2 regions of the Terribacillus sp. DMT04 genome follow, and region 2 is predicted to be linked to the other one. Evidence: riboswitches for the same ligand, from Rfam matches in the RefSeq annotation. Region 2 holds a riboswitch; the other holds the start of a gene.
What was found. A riboswitch is a leader RNA that binds a small molecule or an ion and turns the genes downstream of it on or off. The one in region 2 is predicted to bind S-adenosylmethionine.
Positions count from the first base shown of each region.

Region 1: it holds a riboswitch for S-adenosylmethionine, as region 2 does, so the genes downstream of both, KS242_RS01675 (homoserine dehydrogenase) here and metK (methionine adenosyltransferase) in region 2, are expected to answer to the same signal.

Region 1 covers NZ_CP077639.1:297,614-304,972, forward strand. Annotated here, with positions in the region: gene KS242_RS01650 (thiamine phosphate synthase) at 1-431, shown strand, start outside; gene thiO (glycine oxidase ThiO) at 418-1,536, shown strand; gene thiS (sulfur carrier protein ThiS) at 1,533-1,736, shown strand; gene KS242_RS01665 (thiazole synthase) at 1,740-2,504, shown strand; gene KS242_RS01670 (ThiF family adenylyltransferase) at 2,504-3,511, shown strand; SAM riboswitch class I at 3,579-3,673, shown strand; gene KS242_RS01675 (homoserine dehydrogenase) at 3,755-4,528, shown strand; gene KS242_RS17975 (hypothetical protein) at 4,525-4,875, shown strand; gene KS242_RS01680 (sugar phosphate isomerase/epimerase family protein) at 5,060-5,938, shown strand; gene KS242_RS01685 (GNAT family N-acetyltransferase) at 6,040-6,450, opposite strand; gene KS242_RS01690 (universal stress protein) at 6,519-6,938, opposite strand.
Region 2 covers NZ_CP077639.1:2,293,761-2,301,119, forward strand. Annotated here, with positions in the region: partial or broken gene asnB (asparagine synthase (glutamine-hydrolyzing)) at 1-1,727, opposite strand, end outside; gene metK (methionine adenosyltransferase) at 1,859-3,058, opposite strand; SAM riboswitch class I at 3,244-3,349, opposite strand; gene pckA (phosphoenolpyruvate carboxykinase (ATP)) at 3,541-5,124, shown strand; gene ytkD (RNA deprotection pyrophosphohydrolase) at 5,170-5,646, opposite strand; gene KS242_RS12145 (hypothetical protein) at 5,677-6,207, opposite strand; gene KS242_RS12150 (DUF6612 family protein) at 6,575-7,359, shown strand, end outside.

The DNA of each region.
Region 1 (7,359 bases), 1.4 Mb from region 2:
GGATTAATGATCGGGTGGATGTGGCGTTGCTGCTTGGTTTGCAACAGGCGCATATACCAGGACACGGACTTCCGTTATTCGAGTTACAAAAACAATATCCTGGTTTTCAGTTCGGTGTACCGGTCCATTCTCTTCAGGAAGCTGTTCAGGCGGAGGCTGCCGGAGCAGCGTACAGTATATACGGACATTGTTTTCCGACAGCCAGTAAAAAAGGCAAAGACCCGCTGCCATTATCCGATTTAGCTGAAATTCAGCGACGCGTTGCTATTCCGTTGTTTGGAATTGGAGGAATTACCGTAGACCGGCTAGCAGAATTGAAAGCGCTTGAACTAGATGGTGCTGCTGTTATGAGTGGTATTTTTTCAGCAAAAGATCCAGTAGAAGCTGTAAAGAAACTAAAAGAGGAGTGTTTGCGTCTTGAAGCAATCTGAAGTAGCGGTCGTTGGAGGGGGCATCATCGGCAGTGCAATTGCTTATTATTTGGTGAAAGCAGGTTACCAGGTTGATGTGCTTGAAGCAGGCGAGATTGGGTCAGGTTCCACGCAGGCAGCTGCGGGTATGCTTGGCGCTCATTCGGAATACAAGGAATTCGGTACTTCGCTTTATCCATTTGCGCGTACAAGTCAAAAGTTATACGAAGAAGCAGAAGCAGAAATTCGCTCCTTAGCAGGAATAGATATAGAGCGCCGTACAGGTGGATTGTTAAAGCTTGTCTTCACAGAAGAAGAAAGAGCGAGCCTGTTAAAATTGTGTTCCTTAGAAGGGGTAACGTGGCTGGATCGTGCATCTTTAACAGATAAAACCCCTAGATTAGCAGCATCCGTTCTAGGTGCTGTTCATATGCAAGAAGATGTGCACGTCATGCCTGCAATCGCCTGCAGCGGATTTCATTCTGCAGCGCAAGTACTCGGTGCCGAAATTCACACGCATACGCGCGTTGAGAAGATAGAGCGGGAAGGCGGGCACTATCAGTTACAAACTTCCATGGGAAAATGGCAGGCAGAGCGCGTCGTTATTGCTAGTGGCGTTTGGAGTAATTCTATCTTGGAGCAAACAGGCTTGGGGTCACCAATCTTTCCTGTAAAGGGGGAATGCATTGCTGTTACCAATACACAAGCTCCGCTCACATGCAGCTTATTCCATGATCAGCATTATATTGTTCCTCGAAACAACAACGAACTAATCATCGGAGCGACAAAAGTCGAGAATGATTGGTCCACCAAGCCGACACTTGGAGGTATACAGGCAGTTATGGAAAAAGCGAGACAGATGCTGCCGGATATTGATGAGATGCCTTTTCTCAGAAGCTGGGCGGGGCTCCGACCACAAACATTCGATGGGAAGCCGATCATCGGAGAACACCCGAAAATGAAGGGGTTGTTTATTGCTGCTGGACATCAGCGCAATGGTATTCTGCTTGCACCAGCAACTGGGAAAATGATTGCTGACTTGCTAAGCGGCAATGACGTTTCGGATCAATGGAAGGAAGCGTTTCGGGTGGATCGGCCGTATTCCAATGAGGAGGTATTGGTGTGACAATTCAACTAAATGGCAGGCAGCAGAAATTATCTGGTGAGATTCATACAATTGCACAGCTGTTAGCGTCACTGTCCCTAGAAAATAGAATAGTAATTGTGGAGTTGAATAAAGAGATTATCAATAAGGCTGCTTATACCGACCAGCCGATAAAAGATGGCGATCAAGTAGAATTAATCCATTTCGTAGGAGGAGGATGAAACATGTTACAAATTGCTGATAAGTCATTTACATCCCGTTTGCTATTAGGAACAGGCAAGTACCCATCATTTGAAGAACAGAAGGAAGCAGTAAATATATCAAATGCTGAAATACTGACATTCGCAGTGCGGAGGATGGATATATTTGAGGCATCACAGCCGAATTTTCTGGAACAGCTGGATTTGAGTCGGTATACGTTGCTGCCAAATACAGCAGGCGCAAAAACAGCAGAAGAAGCTGTCCGTATTGCCAAGCTAGCTAAAGCGTCTGGATTATGTGACATGGTGAAGGTAGAAGTGATCGGCTGTGATAAGACATTGCTTCCAGACCCAGTTGAAACGTTACGGGCAACAGAAATGCTGTTAGAAGAGGAGTTCATTGTCCTGCCTTACACGTCAGATGATGTTGTATTAGCCAAACGTCTCGTGGATTTGGGCGTGCATGCTATCATGCCGGGAGCATCACCTATTGGTTCAGGAAAAGGAATCATAAATCCTTTCAATCTGCGCGTGATCATTGAACAAAGCAATGTACCCGTCATTGTTGATGCTGGCATTGGCTCACCGAAGGATGCAGCGTACGCGATGGAGCTTGGAGCTGACGGTGTGCTGCTAAACACAGCGGTCTCTGGGGCTGCTGATCCTGTCCGGATGGCACATGCTATGAAACTAGCAATAGAAGCGGGCAGATTAGGTTTTGAAGCAGGAAGAATTCCAGAGAAAAATTACGCGGAAGCTAGCAGCCCGGGTGAAGGGTTGTTTACGTAATGCAAGATCGTTATCGTAAACAAGAGCTGTTTATCGGTAAAGAAGGCCAGATGCAGATAGAAAACAGTAAGATTGTTTTAATCGGAATGGGTGCTTTAGGCTCTGCTTCTGCAGAAATGCTTGTGCGTGCGGGTATTGGGGAGCTCGTGCTTATCGATCGGGATTATGTAGAACTACACAATCTGCAGCGTCAGCAGTTATATACGGAAGAAGATGCTGCCGCTTATCTGCCGAAAGCGCTAGCGGCAGCGGAGCGGTTGCAAGCAATCAATCAGCATGTAAAGCTGCATGCTGTGATTGAGAACATAGATCATCATAATATCGAACAACTGGTAGAGGGAGCGCATGTGATTTTAGATGCTACCGATAATTTTGAAACGCGACTGATTGTTAACGATGCAGCCACAAAATACGGTATACCATACATCTATGGAGCATGCGTTGGCAGCTATGGGGTAACATATCCCGTTGTTTCGAAGGATGCACCATGTCTGCATTGTCTTCTGGAACAGCTTCCGCAGCAAAGTGAAACATGTGATACAGCCGGAATTATCAGCCCAATTGTACAATGGGTGGCAGCCATGCAAGTGACGCAGACATTACGGATTTTATGCCGTCAGGAAGTAGCACCTGAGCTGCGCGCATTTGATATATGGACGGGAGATTATACAACAGTGAACGTGCAACGTCTTCAGGATCCGAACTGTCTAAGCTGTAGTACAGAAGCTAAGCGGCCATATCTAAATGGAGCCACGCAGACAAAGCTGGATGTACTCTGTGGCAGAGAAGCTGTTCACATACGGCCAGGATCAAAGAAATCACTGGATTTAACAGCTTTATCTGAACAATGGGTTTCTGCAGTGGAACCCGTAACCGCCAACGAATACTTGCTGGCATTTCATCACAGAGGACATCGGGTTGTACTGTTTGCAGACGGGCGAGCAATTATTCACGGCATAGATGATATTAATCGAGCGCGCTCTCTTTATGACAGTCTTGTCGGCTGATAGTGTTGGAATTTTCTGTTGACTCATTGGTAACGCAATGTTAAAATTCTCCATAACAAATATAAAATTCTTATCAAGAGCGGCGGAGGGACTGGCCCGACGATGCCCGGCAACCTGCAAGTTTATCTGACTTGTAAAGGTGCTAATTCCTGTAGATGAGAAGACACAGTACGGATCCTACGTCTCCCTGTCCTCTCAGGGAGGCTTTTTTTATGCAGAAAATCATCCGAGGAGGCAAAAATAATGACAGCAGTAAGAGTTGGATTAATAGGGTACGGCACAGTGGGCAGTGCAGTGGGCAGAACAATTCGTTCTCATCAGGAGAATCTGCAGACAGTATTCGGTAAGGAAGTACAAGTGGCAGGTGTGTTAGTCCGGGATAAACAAAAATATGAACAGGAAGTACAGGATGTCCTGCTTACAGATAATGTAGAGGAATTCTTTGCACGAACAGATTTGGATGTCGTTATTGAAGCGAGTGTAGGCATCGAGCCTGCGTACAGCTATTTGACGAAAGCTATATCTCGCGGTTGTCACATTATCACTGCCAATAAGGAAATGATTGCTTCTAAAGGAGCAGAGCTAAAGGCATTAGCGAAAGAAAAAGGTGTACGTCTCGAATATGAAGCAGCAGTAGCAGGCGGTGTACCAGTTATTGGCACGCTAAAACAACTGCTGCATATTAACCATGTTGTTAAAGTAGAGGCTATTTTAAATGGCACATCAAATTTTATCTTGAGCGAAATGGCCGATAAAAACATTTCGTTTGAAGAGGCATTACAGCTTGCGCAAGAAGCAGGTTTTGCAGAAGCTGATCCAGCTAATGATGTAGATGGCTGGGATGCATTTTATAAATTGATGGTCCTAAGTGATTTATTATTCGAAGCACAGCCAGATTGGGAAAAAGTGACACGCAAGGGCATCCGTTCCGTTTCCTCGCAGGATATTCATGCAGCTGCCGAACGAGGATGGAAAATTAAACACGTTGCGACGCTCGAAAATACGGGGGAGAAGTGACAGTATACGTGGAGCCGGTTGTATTATCAGCTGCGCACCCGCTTTACAGTGTAGATGGAGTAGATAATGCTGTTTGTATCGAGGGTGATCTTGTCGGAAAACTGAAACTGCAAGGGCCAGGTGCTGGTGCGCTGCCAACTGCAAGTGCCATCGTAGAAGATTTAGCCAATCTTGTGCACCAGCGCAAGGAACTCAGTGTAAAACGACAGTTCCAATTCACGGAGAAAAGGGAAGCTGCGCCGTACGTGCATCTGCCTTCGGGCCAAGTTGTAGTTCAAGAGAAACCCGCGGAGGAGAACTACTATCGGGTGGTTGGTAAAACCGAACGTTTAGTAGCGGAGGCCTGACAATGTGACAAGTGCTTCGGTCTAAGAAGATTAAAAAGGAACTGACTATGTTAGTTCCTTTTTGTGTAGATTTATTTCTCGTTATGCAGAATTGGCTGAGTTTAAAAGATAATAGTTGAATATTTATGAAGGGGTAGGTATTACTCTTAATTATCTGTTGGAATAAGTAGAAGGAGTGCAAAACATGAAATTCTCTCTGTATTCAGTAATGGCACCAGATATGACGCCGGAAGCTCTTATTGGTTATTTAAAAGAAACTGGCTACTCCGCTGTAGAATGGCGGTTCAAAGACACAGCAGCAGAGTTAAGACAGGAAGCACCTAGCTTTTGGAGAAATAACTTGTGTACCATATCACCAGCAATAACGGATCAAGAGATTGAGAATTTAAAAAGCACTGCGAACCATAATGGAATTAACATATTAAGTGTTCTTCCATACTTAACTACTGGAGATTTAAAAGCTACCGAACAAACATTGCAGGTTGCGCAAAAGCTTGGTGCTGCCACGATACGTATTGGTGTACCGTCTTATGATCGGTCTCAACATTATAATGACCTGTTTCGTGCTGCGACTGCTTACTTGAATGAGGTAGAACAAATGTGCAAGCAATACAAAGTAAAAGGCTTAATTGAAACACATCACGGTACGATTGCGCCTAGTGCGAGTTTAGCCCATCGGCTTGTCTGTTCATGTGATCCAGCGAACATTGGTGTTTTGTATGATCCTGGCAATATGGTGCATGAAGGATATGAGCATCATCGCATAGGATTGGAATTGTTAGGAGACTATCTTGCTCATGTGCATGTGAAAAATGCAGGCTGGCAAAAGAAACAGCAGCATACGGATGGGACTGCAGATTGGTCAGTGCAGTGGACGTTAATTGAAAAAGGGATTGTGAATTGGAAGCAAGTTCTCTTAGACCTGCAAGCTGTTGGTTATGAAGGGTTTATTGGCATGGAAGACTTTAGTACGTCTTTGCCTACAAAGGAATCTATCAAACACAATATCGAGACAGTCAAACGGTTTCTAGCAGAGAATGAAGCACAAAGAAAGCTCTGTTGAAAATGGGTTGTCGCATCTCTATGATCATCTTTCGACTTAGAGTTATAACCTACTTGGAAAATCTAGTCTCTTCATTCATAAACAGCTATGGTGATGTACGTTTATGGGGACAATGAGTAAACTAACCGAATCATATCCCGGCATTGAATCCCATTTTCATAGATAGGTATATCATAATGATGCAGGAAAAAATTAGGCTCAATGGCTGCTATACGGAAGCCACATTTCTGATAGAAAGCCAGTTGGCCAATGCTGGAGTTTCCTGTGCCAACCTCCAGTGAACGAAAGCCGTCTTTGTTGGCCTGATGAATGGCATGGCTTATAAGTTGTTTACCGATTCCTTTTCCTCGGCTTGAGGCCTGAACGACTATGTTCATAATTTCTTCTTTTTCTTCCGCAATGAAGCAGCTTCCTTCACTCAGATAACCTTTAACCTTTGTTTCGGATGGATCTGCTTCAAGCAGGAGCTCCATGGGAGGCGTTTCGGAAGGAAGAAGTTTTCTTATATTCACCGTATCTCTCCTTTTTTGAGTAGATAAAAAGGCTGCCGGTGTTTGCCGGCAGCCTTTGTTGCTGCTTATTATTTTACAATCATGATGGGGCATTTTGCACGTTTAGCTACACGACCGCTGACGCTGCCCATAACGATTTCCTGAAGTGGGTTCAACCCGCGGCTGCCGATGATAATAAGATCTGCACTGGTATCGCGTGCGTGCTCTAGAATCATTGGAGCGGGATCGCCGTGCTTCATGATTAGTTTGTAATGCACAGCAGCTTTTTCAAAAGCATCACGAAAACGCTGGAGCTTCTCTTCTCGCTGCATTTGCAGCTGAATCGGATCACTGCTGTGAAGCACATCTGCTTTTGTCTTCTCATATTCAAGGACAAGTATGCCTTCCACTTGTGTTGCCGGCTGCAGCTTTGCTAACTCGATCGCATGCTCTGTGGCAAGGAAGCTATGATCAGAACCATCGATTGCTACTACGATTTTCTTATACATGGGTGCACCGCCTTTTAATGGTTTGATACGTTCACATATGCTGAATCGTGCGCTGTCAATCTGTTCGCAAGGGCTTCACTGCGTTTGTTCGATCGCTCCAAAGTAATGGAAGTGCCCTTCTCTTTAAATTTTAGCATGATTTTGTTAATCATTGCCACTGCGGAGTCATCTTGATTGTGGAAGTATTGGTTGTTTTATACCTTCACCAATTCGACAAAGCGAACAATCGACATTTGTCAGAATTCAAGCTGCTCCTCAATGTAGCCAAACCGACTGATAGGCACCGCAGTAAGAAAGCACAATTAACAGCGATAACGAAACAGGCAGTAGCAAGACGATGTTGTGCCATTATCGTTAAGGTTAGATTATGTCGGAAGTTGGCTTGTAATCAAACGTTTGTTTAAACAAAAAATGAAGGAAT
Region 2 (7,359 bases):
CAGCAAATGATCTGTCTGACTTTCGTGAATCAATGTTTTCGCCCAGCTGTTTAGTTCGTTCTTCAACCAGTGGCGCATTGGTACCGGGAAACCAAGTTTCTTACGGTTTAGTACGTGATCCGGCACAATGCCTTCTACCGCTTCACGCAGCAAGCTTTTCGTCGTGTTGTTTGCAATCTTCAAATCTTCTGGTATCTCACGTGCAACACGGAATACTTCTTTATCAAGGAAAGGCACGCGCAGCTCAAGAGAATGCGCCATCGTCATTTTATCTGCTTTCAACAAGATGTCTCCGCGCAGCCATGTATGAATGTCGATGTATTGCATCTGATCAACGAGTGATTCGTTTTTAACATTCTCATACAATGGCGCCGTTAGCTGCTGATAACTAATGGAATCATCGTACGTTTTCAACAGTTTTTGCAAGTCATGTTTTTCAAACATCTTCGCATTACCGATATAGCGATCTTTCAGTGGTGTTGTACCGCGCTCTAAGAAACTCTTTCCGCGTACGCCTTCTGGAAGAACTTTTGCCACACGATTAAGCAGGGCTTTAGCAGGACCTGGAATGCTGTCAAACATACGCAGAGATTCTGGTTCGCGGTAAATATTATACCCGCCGAATAGCTCATCAGAACCTTCACCAGACAGTGCAACTGTCACATGTTTACTCGCTTCTCTCGCTACGAAATACAACGCAATTGCGGATGGGTCCGCTAGTGGGTCATCCATATGCCACATGATTTTCGGAAGTTTTTCCAAATACTCTTCTGGCGTAATAATATGCGAGTAGTTCTCCACACCAATTTTCTCAGCGGTTTCTTTCGCTACATCCACTTCAGAGAAGCCTTCGCGTTCAAATCCTACCGAGAAAGTTTTCAAGTTCGGGTTAAATTGCTTGGCAATTGCTACAATAATCGAAGAATCAATCCCCCGGAAAGGAACGATCCTACCGGCACATCACTGCGCATATGCTTGCTGACAGAATCATGCAGCACATCTTGAATGCGTGTAATCCAAGCTTGCTTGTCCATGATTTTCGGTGAGAATGTCGCATGCCAGTAGCGATGCAATTCCATCGGCTCCCCTTCACGCTTCACAAAGTAATGACCTGGCTCCACTCGCTTAATCCCTTCTGTCATCGTAAGCGGTTCCGGTACGTACTGATAGCTCAAATACTGCTGCAATGCTTCCGTATCAACTGTCTCGGTTTCTTCAAGAAGCGTAATACTCTTCTTCTCAGATGCAAAGAAGATGTCATCGTCGGTTTCTTTGTAGAAGAGCGGTTTAATTCCGAATGGATCACGCGCTCCGTAGAATGTTTTCTTCTCTTTGTCCCATAGCAAAATGCTGAACATACCGCGAAGCTCTTTAAAAGCCTCTGCTCCGTATGTATGGTACATCGCAGCAATGACCTCTGTATCGGATTCTGTTTTAAAGGTTGAACCTTTTTTCAGCAAATCTTCGCGCAGCTCAACATAGTTGTAAATCTCACCATTGAAGACCATCCAAATTCTCTCGTCATCATAACTCAATGGCTGTACACCAGCTTCAATATCAATAATACTCAAACGGCGGAAACCGAATGAGACATGCTCATCATGGTAATATCCTTCATCATCCGGTCCGCGGTGGGTGATGATGTTGTTTTGTTGTTGGAATTTATCCTTTTCAGCTTGCGTTAGTTGTTTTACGTTTTTTCTAATGACGCCAATCAAACCACACATTTACATTTAGCCTCTCTTTCATTCCTTCTAGCCTTTAATTATAGCACAAAACAATTCGAATCTTGTATCAAGAATATGGGTGCCGGCACAAAAAGAGCAAGAGCGAAAATTGCGCTCTTGCTTTTAACAGATTATGCGAATGTATAGCTTTTCAGCTGTGCTGCTCTGTCTGTCTGCTCCCAAGGGAAGTTTTTGTCTGTGCGTCCAAAATGACCGTACGCAGCTGTATCTTTGTAGATTGGCTGACGCAGGTTCAGCATCTTGATGATACCAGCTGGACGTAAATCAAATAGATCGCGTACTGCATTCACCAAAGCTTCTTGCGTTTGTTTGCCTGTTCCGAATGTATCAATACTGATAGAAACCGGTTCAGCAACACCAATTGCATACGCAAGCTGTACTTCACATTTATCTGCAAGACCAGCTGCGACGATATTTTTCGCCACATAACGCGCTGCATAAGCTCCGGAACGATCCACTTTTGTAGCATCTTTTCCGCTGAAAGCACCGCCTCCGTGACGTGCATAGCCACCGTACGTGTCGACGATAATCTTACGGCCAGTCAAACCAGCATCACCTTGAGGACCCCCAATAACGAAACGTCCTGTCGGGTTAATAATGTATTTTGTATCTTCATCCAGCAATTCAGCAGGAACAACAGGCTTGATGACAAGCTCTTTTAAGTCAGCATGAATCTGCGCCTGTTCTGCTTCTGGGTGGTGCTGTGTGGAAATGACGATGGTATCAATCCGCACCGGCTGATTATTTTCATCGTATTCTACTGTTACTTGTGTTTTACCATCTGGACGCAAGTAGTCCACAACCTCATCTTTCCGCACCTTAGCCAATTGCTTGGAAAGGCGGTGAGCAAGCGAAATAGGAAGCGGCATAAATTCAGGCGTTTCATTGCTGGCATAACCAAACATTAATCCTTGGTCGCCAGCACCAATTGCATCAATCTCTTCGTCTGACATATGCCCTTCGCGAGCTTCCAATGCTTGATTGACTCCGCCTGCAATATCAGGGGATTGCTCATCGATTGCTGTTAAAACAGCACACGTATCAGCATCAAAGCCGTATTTTGCACGGGTATAACCAATTTCTTTGATCGTGTTGCGCACGATACTTTGAATATCAACATAAGCACTTGTCGTGATTTCACCTGCGACAAGCACTAGCCCTGTGGTCACTGTTGTCTCACAAGCAACACGGGCATTTGGATCCTTGGACAGGATTTCATCTAATATAGCATCCGAGATTTGGTCACAGATTTTATCCGGGTGGCCTTCAGTAACGGATTCTGAGGTAAATAATCGACGATTAGCAGTCATTCTGCCAAATCCCCCTTCAACTACAATTAATACGGAAGTTCTACTCTTTCCAAGTATGTTATTAAGAAACTTGATAATGGGTGAAGGTTTGAAAGAGCACTACAATTAGTATTGCTCTTTTTTTAGTATTAAGCCGTGACATGAAAAAAACCTTCTATGCATAACAGAAGGCTGGCTTATTCCCTCTCTTATCGTTCAAGGTATCCCTTGCTCAGGTTGAGCACCATTTCACGTGTTGTGACGGTTGCCGGGTTTCTTAGGGCCTGTCCCTCCGCCTACTCTGAATAAGAGTGTTTCCGCTCGCACTTATGTTATCGAAACAACGCCCATAAGTCAATAAAATCCTACAAATACCGACTGTGTATATAGGGATTGCTATACGTTCCAATTTGACATTTTCATTGCAATTTAAAATAGTATGTATTAATATCTTAATGTGTTATACTATTATAAATTAAACAAAACAAAGGGCGGGATCTTAAATGCGAATGATGCATGCAGCAGCAGCTTTAGAGGAATTACGCAATCAGCCAAATGTAAAAAGAAACTTATCTGTGGCACAGCTGACAGAGGCGGCACTATCCCGTCATGAAGCGCGTCTGACAGAAACAGGCGCCTTGCGAGCAGCTACCGGAAAGTATACTGGACGCTCACCTAAGGATAAATTTATCGTACAAGACGAACTCTCCGAAAATAAAGTAGACTGGGGTAAAGTGAACCAGCCCATCAGCGAAGAAATATTTGAGCATTTATTAGATAAGGCTGTGAATTACTTACAGGCTCAAGAAGAAGTTTTCTCCTTCCAGGGTTTTGCTGGAGCGGATGAACGTTATCATTTACCAATTCAAGTAATCAATGAGTACGCGTGGCACAATTTATTTGCTCATCAGCTGTTCATCCGGCCATCTGATGAAGAGCTGGCAGCACATAAACCTGCTTTCACTGTTATTTCGGCACCTGGTGTGAAAGCAGATCCAGCTGTTGATGGCACAAACTCGGAAGCATTTGTCGTTGTATCATTCAAACAGCGTGTTATCGTTATCGGCGGAACAGAATATGCCGGTGAAATGAAGAAATCCATCTTCTCTGTTATGAATTTCTTACTGCCGCAGCAGGAAGTCATGCCCATGCATTGCTCTGCCAATGTCGGAGCAGACGGAGATACAGCTTTATTCTTCGGTTTATCAGGCACAGGCAAGACAACACTTTCTGCAGATTCCAATCGCCCTTTGATTGGAGATGATGAACATGGGTGGTCTCCGGACGGCGTCTTCAACATAGAAGGCGGATGCTATGCTAAGTGCATTAACTTATCTGCTGAGAAAGAACCGGAAATCCACGGAGCAATCAAATTCGGCACTATCCTTGAAAACGTCACGGTAAATGAGAATGGCGTATGTGACTATGATGATGGGTCGGTAACTGAAAACACCCGTGCCGCTTATCCGATTGATTATATAGAAGGAAGCCTTCCAAAAAGCAAGGCTGGTCAACCGAAGACAATCGTTTTTCTGACTGCTGATGCTACCGGAGTACTTCCCCCTATCAGCAAACTGACGACCGAACAAGCAATGTATCATTTCTTAAGTGGGTATACGAGTAAGCTTGCCGGCACAGAGCGAGGTGTTACTGAACCAGAAGCAACGTTCTCTACTTGTTTTGGCGCTCCATTCCTTCCGCTTGCACCCGCTGTTTATGCAGAGATGCTAGGCGATAAGATCAGCACACACCATGCAGAGGTGTATCTCGTGAATACAGGTTGGACTGGCGGCGACTATCACACAGGCGCGAGAATGAAACTTACGTATACGAGAAGAATGGTGCAAGCGGCACTGTCAGGAGAGCTGAAAGATATCCGTACAGCCGAGGACGAGATTTTCGGCTTGCATGTTCCAGTTTCTTGCCCAGACGTACCGACTGCCCTCTTAATGCCTGAAAATGCATGGGAGAATAAAACTGCTTACAAAGAAAAAGCACAGGAACTAGCAACGAAGTTTCATCGTAATTTTGAGAAATTCGATTTTATTGATGAGGCCATTCGCCAAGCAGGTCCGTTATATAAATAACAGAAAAGGACTGCCACCGAAGCCGAACGCTTCAGGGCAGTCCTTTTACATGGATTTCTCTAAGTTATTTATGTGGTGCAGTGCACTTGGCAATACTTTATCTTTCATCATGAAACTGTAATCAGCCTGCTGCGCCAAATGGGAAGGAAACCGATCAACAAGCACCGGACCATATGTTTCCAGATAGTTAGACTTCTTTTTCATCTCCGAAATAATGGCGTAATAGACATTTTTCACAATATGACCTGCCTTGCCGGCTACAAAGTATTGGCCAACATATTTAAGCTGCTGTACAACACCGCCTGTCTCCTCCATTACTTCCCGCATTGCCGCATGTTCTGCGGTCTCGCCTTTTTCTACTTTACCGCCCGGGAATTCCAATCCCCGATCTTTATGCCGCGTTAACAGCCACTTACTGCCATACCGGCATATGACCCAAACATGTTTAGGGTGATCAGAAAATGGATGGTCGGCGAAAGACATCTTCACTTCATTATTGTAGTAATCTCTGAATGTAATCATCGTCCCACTGCCTTCTTCTTCACATCAAACCTACAAGTATTTGACTTCTGCGATCTTCCAGCCTCCGTCATACAAGAATTTGATTTCGATTGTATAATTACCGTGCAGTTCATCTGCATTGCTTTGTGTAATTGTAACATACTTATCGGACTCTGTTTTTACTTTGTATGAATTATCTGGATTGTACCATGCAGGTGTTTCAGTTGGCACAATATATAACCCGTCTGCCTTCTCTGTGAAGTAAAAGTCAACCATAGGTTTGCTTACCGTTCTGGCAGCCACCTCATCGAAGCTTTTCAATAGTTCTTCCTTCGTATCGTAGTTGATGACCTTATAGTTTGCATCAATATCTTGTGTAATCTTGTCCATAAATGCAGCTGTCAGTTTATTAATTTGAGCTTGTGTCAGCTCTTGCTTTTCAGTTGTTTGGTCTTCCGCTGCCTGACTGCTCTCTGTCGTTACTGCGAATATATTCTCTGAATGGTATGATAGCGCAAATGTAATTGGGACTAGGAGTGTGATTATGACAGCAAGTGCTTTCTTCCAAGATGAACGTCTCATATGTATTCCTCCTTATTTAGTCTTAGTATTAGGTATTCCTCATCTTAGGTTATTTAAAACCCATATGTTTGCTTTAGTTAACTTTGTCTCCAATGGCATCAATCTCATTAACCTCCTCCCAAACACCTACTAATCTTGATATGGATAGGTAATTCCTATCTTTATGTTGCGCAAGCCGAATAAGGTATATAGTATATTCTCCTTAATTGTCACTTTTTGTAATATATCCGAAAAAAATCGTAATAATCTCGACACCAATTGGGTATTGTTTCCATAACAGCTGATCCATATGCTTCTGTAACAATGTTTATCGAAATACGCGTCTTGGATTCACAATCAGCACGATTACATTTTTGGAGGGATTTTTATGAAAAGAAAAAAGCATGCAGGATTGTTTATACTTGCGGCAGCATTATTTTTGACAGGCTGCGGGGCAGAAGGAGCCTCCTCATCAAGTGAGGAAGAAAAAGAAAAAACACCTACAGCAGAAGAAATTCTTAGCAAAAGTTACGAAGCAAATGAAGAACTGAATAGTTTTGATATGAGCATGACTACAAACGCAACTATTATGATGGATGGATTAGAACAGACTACCGAATCAAACTATAGCGGATCCATTATGCAGGATCCATTTGAGTTTAAACTGAAGATGGAAGTTATGGGAGAAGAGCTGGAAACGTATTTAAAGGATGATATGATTTATATGTATGAACCGACCACAGATATGTGGCTGAAGATGGACAGTGCTTCGCAATCAACTATTCCTGATACAAGTGAAGCGACACAAAATCCTACTGACAGACTCAAAGAGATTCAAGAACTGTCTGACAGCATTGAAGTCTCCGAGACAGATTCAGCGTACGTGCTGGATGTAGCCATTGCTGAGGACAAAATGATGGAAGTCATGGAACAAGAATTAGGTACTTCTATGGCGGAAGTGCGCGGTGTAGAAGACGTCACGTTTGATGCGTTTGATTACACAATTACGATAGATAAGCAGACAAATTATATGACAAATACAAAATTCGATATAGCAGGCAGCATGACAGAATCTGGTTCAGAAACACATTTCGACGGCGTTCTCAATATGGATATGTCTAACTTTAACGGTTTTGAGACAATCGAGCTTCCTTCAAAAGCGGAAACCGCTAT